Regions from separate parts of the Pseudarthrobacter sp. S3 genome, predicted to be linked through region 1. Evidence: riboswitches for the same ligand, from Rfam matches in the RefSeq annotation. Region 1 holds a riboswitch; the other holds the start of a gene.

Region 1 (2,194 bases):
ATCCCTGGCGCGGGTCCAGAGCCAGTCCGAACGCATGACCACCCTGGTGGAGGACCTGCTCCTGCTGGCCCGGCTCGATGAGGGGCAGCCCCTGAAACTCAGTGAGGTGGACCTCACACAGCTTGTCATCGAAACCGTCAGTGACGAGAAAGTCATAGCCCCGGACCACCGCTGGCGCCTTGAACTGCCTGACGAACCGCTCGCCGTCACCGGTGATGCTTCCCAACTGCGTCAGGTGCTGGTCAACCTGCTCTCGAATGCGCGCAAGCACACGCCGCCCGGGACCACCGTGGTCACCGCCGTTACGAGATCTGCCGATGGCAGCGCAGCGGTGACGGTAACGGACGACGGCGGCGGCATCCCTGCGGAGTTCGTGGACCACATTTTCTCCCGGTTTGCCCGCGCAGACGCGGCCCGCAAGGGCACGGCACCGGCCTCGGGCTCCGGGGCATCGGAGGGCACCAGCGGCCTGGGCCTGTCCATTGTCCAGTCCATCATGGCGGCGCACGGCGGTAGCGTGGCCGTGACATCGCGGGCCGGGCGGACAGAGTTCGCCTTACTCCTCCCAGCCGGTGCGGTGGCGCAACCAGCTGAAGCGCGAGCACAGCAAGGCGACACACCGTCGTCGTGATTCCTGTTACCGAAATGTGACTTAAGCTTCCAGCTCCTGTACCGTCGAACAGGTGCGGATCCCGTTCGGGCCGCATATCCGGATGACGCCAAGCTCTGCCGCTTCCCGGATTCCCGTTTCAGAGGCAGAGGCGGGGGACCCACCGTCCCGGGCACCAAGTGCCCTTTGGGGTTAAGCCAACACGTGATTGTGCCGTGTGGCCGGATGCCCTCATCCGAACCCGACAGCTAACTCCGCAGGTGTGAGAGGCGATCCACCATGTCTGAATTCAAGGTAGAAACACGCCCGCAGGGCGACCCACAGTCCAACCGCCGCCGCAAGCAGACCCGCGTCGGTGCAGCTATGTCCCCACTGTCCAAGGCGGCCCGGATTCCCTCCGTGGGCCAGCGCGTCGCCGTGTTTGCGACGGCGTGCGCCCTCCTGGTGGGCGTCAGCGCCGCAGCACACGCTTCCGAATCCGCGTCGCTTGCAGCCAGCGCGGACCAGTCCGCCGAAGAAGCCAGCGCCCAGTCGAAGCTGAGCTTCGAAGCAGCCCAGATCCAGACCCCGGCCGCCCCGGGAGCTGCACCGGCCGAGATCAACGTCGCGCCCCAGGCTGCCGAACCGGCACCTGCCCCCGCACCTGCCCCGGAGGCCGTCCCGGCGCCGGCTCCCGAGGCCGTCCCGGCGCCGGCTCCCGAGGCCGTCCCGGCGCCGGCTCCCGAGCCTGTCCCGGCACCTGTTGTGGCAGTCAACGACCCCGCAGGAGCCCAGGCCTACGCCGCCGGTCAACTGGAGACCTACGGCTGGTCCGCTGACCAGATGCAGTGCCTGCAGACGCTGTGGACCAAGGAATCCGACTGGACCACCACGGCCACCAACGCCAGCAGCGGCGCGTACGGCATCGTCCAGTCGTTGCCCGCTGAGAAGATGGCGAGCGCTGGCGGGGACTACCTCACCAACTACCGCACGCAGATCAACTGGGGCCTGAACTACATCCAGGAGCGCTACCAGTCACCGTGCGGCGCCCTGAACTTCCACCTGTCGCACAACTGGTACTAGGCCGGCTGAGCGGCGGCGGCGGCCGGCGTCGCTGAGCTGCGCCAGCGGATCACGAAGCTGATCTGCCGGCGTTAAAGGCCGGCGTCAAAGCCGGAAAGAAATGATCTGCCGGCCCGCGGCGTCCGGTTCAACGGAGACTGTCACTGCACCGTAGTCCGGGATGTGGAGCACTCCTGCCGGCAATGCGCCTGTGTTGGGGCCCACGGCCACAGTCCGGATCCCCGCGGCAACACCTGCCGCAATTCCGGCGGGTGCATCCTCGAACACAAGGGCGTCCGCCGGCTGCACGCCCAGCAGCCCGGCTGCCTTCAGGTACCCTTCCGGGTGCGGCTTGCCCCGTGTGACCAGTTCCGCCGTCACGGCCGTGGCTGGCATGGCGAGTCCCGCGGCGTCCATGCGGATGTCTGCAAGGGTCCTGTCCGCTGAGGTCACCAGTGCCACGGCCTCGGCCGGGAGGCTTCGAAGCAGCTCGGCAGCCCCAGGCAACGCGACGATACCGGAAGTCCGCACCCTTTCCACGGC
Region 2 (2,194 bases), 130 kb from region 1:
ATGGCAGGCGCGGAAACCCCAACTTCGAGGTTCGAAGCGGAAGCAGCTTCACGCTGGACTCCGGAGTCTGCCGCGTTCGCAGCGATACCACTGGTCAGGACAAGACCGGAGGCAGCAGCGATAACCGCAGCTTGGCGGCCCATGCCGCCGGCGTTGTCGCCGACAGCTTTGGCAATGACAGCCAGCGAGTTGGTCTTGGTGACCTCGGCGCGGTGCCGTGCAACAGTTGCACGTGTAGTCATTAATTTCTCTCTTTCGTTTTCCTCAGGACCGCGTGGGCAGCCCAAGGGCTTTGGACGCGCCGGCATCTTGGGGGTACGCCGGCACGCCCCGAACGGGGATTTAGCGAAAAGTTTCCGGCGAAGAATCCATTCCGTCAGCGCAGGGCTGCAGGAACTGCCGGATGGCGGGAACTACGGGGCCAGCGTGAAGAACGCGGACGAGCCCGTGGATGCCACGGAGTGGAGCAGGGTGCCCTGTGACGGGTTAAGTGCGCTGATCATCATGCCGTTGCCGACGTAAATGCCAACGTGGGCGCCGCCATTCTGCATGACCAGGTCACCGGGAGCTGGTGTGGCGGTGGGCCGCATGGCTGTCCAGGCATTGGTGCGGGGAATGCTGATGCCGGCCTGGGCGTAGACCCACTGCGTGAAGCCTGAGCAGTCCCAGCCGTTGGGAGTGGTGCCGCCCCAGACGTAGGGGTGGCCGATACCGGTGTAGGCAATTGCTGCCAGACCCGAAGCGGCGGCGGAGGAGACAGTGTCAGCGAGCTTGGAGGCGTCGGCGAGCTTGGAGGCCGCGACCTCGGTTGCCGCAGCACCCTGAGCCCCGGTTTCGGAGGCCGTGGACTGCGCACGGACCGTCTCAACCTTCGGTGCCGGCGTGGTCTTGATCACGGGGCGCTCGAAGGAAACGGTAGCCGTGGGCGCCGCAGTTACGGCAAGTGCCGTCTGCGCGGAACCGGACTCGGTAGAGGCGGAAACACCGGCGGTGGTATCCGCGGCGTTGGCCGGAAGTCCCATGCTCAGGATCAGACCTGATGCAGCTGCGATAACAGCAGCCTGGCGACCTACGGTCCCGGCGTTGGCACTGACCGCCTTGGACACGGATCCCAAGGGGTTGGTGCGAACCAGTAGTGCGCGGTGGCGCGCAGAATTATGGCGTGAAGACACGAAGGTAGCCTCTCCCAATGCCTGCGAGGTGAGCTGTCGGATTCGGATGGGAGTCACCCGGCCACGCTGCTTCACAGTGGAAGCTTTGCGACTTAACCCCAAGGCCTTCAGATTCGAAGACCAAAATTGGTTCCCCCGCCCCTGCCAGACGATGTCATGCGAACGGACCTTGAGCGGTGGCAGAGCTAGGCAATCCACTCAAGAACGTCAACTTCGGAAAAGTTGACGCGCTTTAGACGTTACAGGAGTTCAGCGCCAATGTCACATTCAGGTCACGGCAGGTCGCGGCGATTCGAGAGTTTGCCATCATTTGATTCAGAGCCAGCCGCTGGGGTCAACGACTTCGCCGTTTACCTGGACCTCGAAGTGGAGGTGGCAGCCCGTGGAGGCGCCCGTGGTGCCGCTGAGGGCAACCACATCGCCGCGGCTGACCGTCTGGCCCATCTTGACGTTGGCGGAGGAGAGGTGGTTGTACGTGGTTTCAAGGCCGTTGCCGTGATCCACCACCACGCGGTTGCCGCCACCGTACTGGTGCCAGCCAACGAAGGTCACGGTGCCGCTGGCAGCAGCCAGGACAGAGGTTCCGCACTGCGCTGCGAAGTCCTGGCCACGGTGGAAGTCGCCGGAGCCGCCGGTGATGGGGCTGACCCGGAATCCGAAGGGAGAGACTGTAGCCAGCTGGGCCAGCGGCGGGCCGAGGCTTCCGGCAGAGGCGGCGCGGGTAATGGATCCCGCGGACTGGGCGCTCAGCAGCTGCTTCAGTTTGCCGTCGGGATCACCTTGGGTTACCACGGACGAGCGGCTGAAATCTATTTGGGCGGCGGCTTCGGCAGTGACTTCAGGCTGCGGAGCCGCGGAAACGGCCGACGCGGCCTGGCCGGGTGAAGGAGTTGCCATCACGGGGCCGGTCACAGGAACCGTCACGGTGAGAGCCAGGCCTGTTGCCGCCAGGGCGATGCCGGCCTTCTGGCCCAGGCCACTGGCAGCGGCGAAGTCCGTCATCTGCCGGAAGGGTCCCCGGC

What was found. A riboswitch is a leader RNA that binds a small molecule or an ion and turns the genes downstream of it on or off. The one in region 1 is predicted to bind cyclic di-AMP.
Region 2: linked by a shared signal. The riboswitch ahead of ACQCSV_RS04760 (C40 family peptidase) and the one ahead of ACQCSV_RS04175 (hypothetical protein) in region 1 are both predicted to bind cyclic di-AMP.

Annotation. Positions count from the first base shown of each region.
Region 1 covers NZ_CP189583.1:843,674-845,867, reverse strand. The annotation lists gene ACQCSV_RS04180 (HAMP domain-containing sensor histidine kinase) at 1-631, shown strand, start outside; cyclic di-AMP (ydaO/yuaA leader) riboswitch at 732-884, shown strand; gene ACQCSV_RS04175 (hypothetical protein) at 890-1,672, shown strand; gene ACQCSV_RS04170 (HAD-IA family hydrolase) at 1,757-2,194, opposite strand, start outside.
Region 2 covers NZ_CP189583.1:973,188-975,381, reverse strand. The annotation lists gene ACQCSV_RS04765 (NlpC/P60 family protein) at 1-242, opposite strand, end outside; gene ACQCSV_RS04760 (C40 family peptidase) at 414-1,106, opposite strand; cyclic di-AMP (ydaO/yuaA leader) riboswitch at 1,177-1,339, opposite strand; gene ACQCSV_RS04755 (M23 family metallopeptidase) at 1,488-2,194, opposite strand, start outside.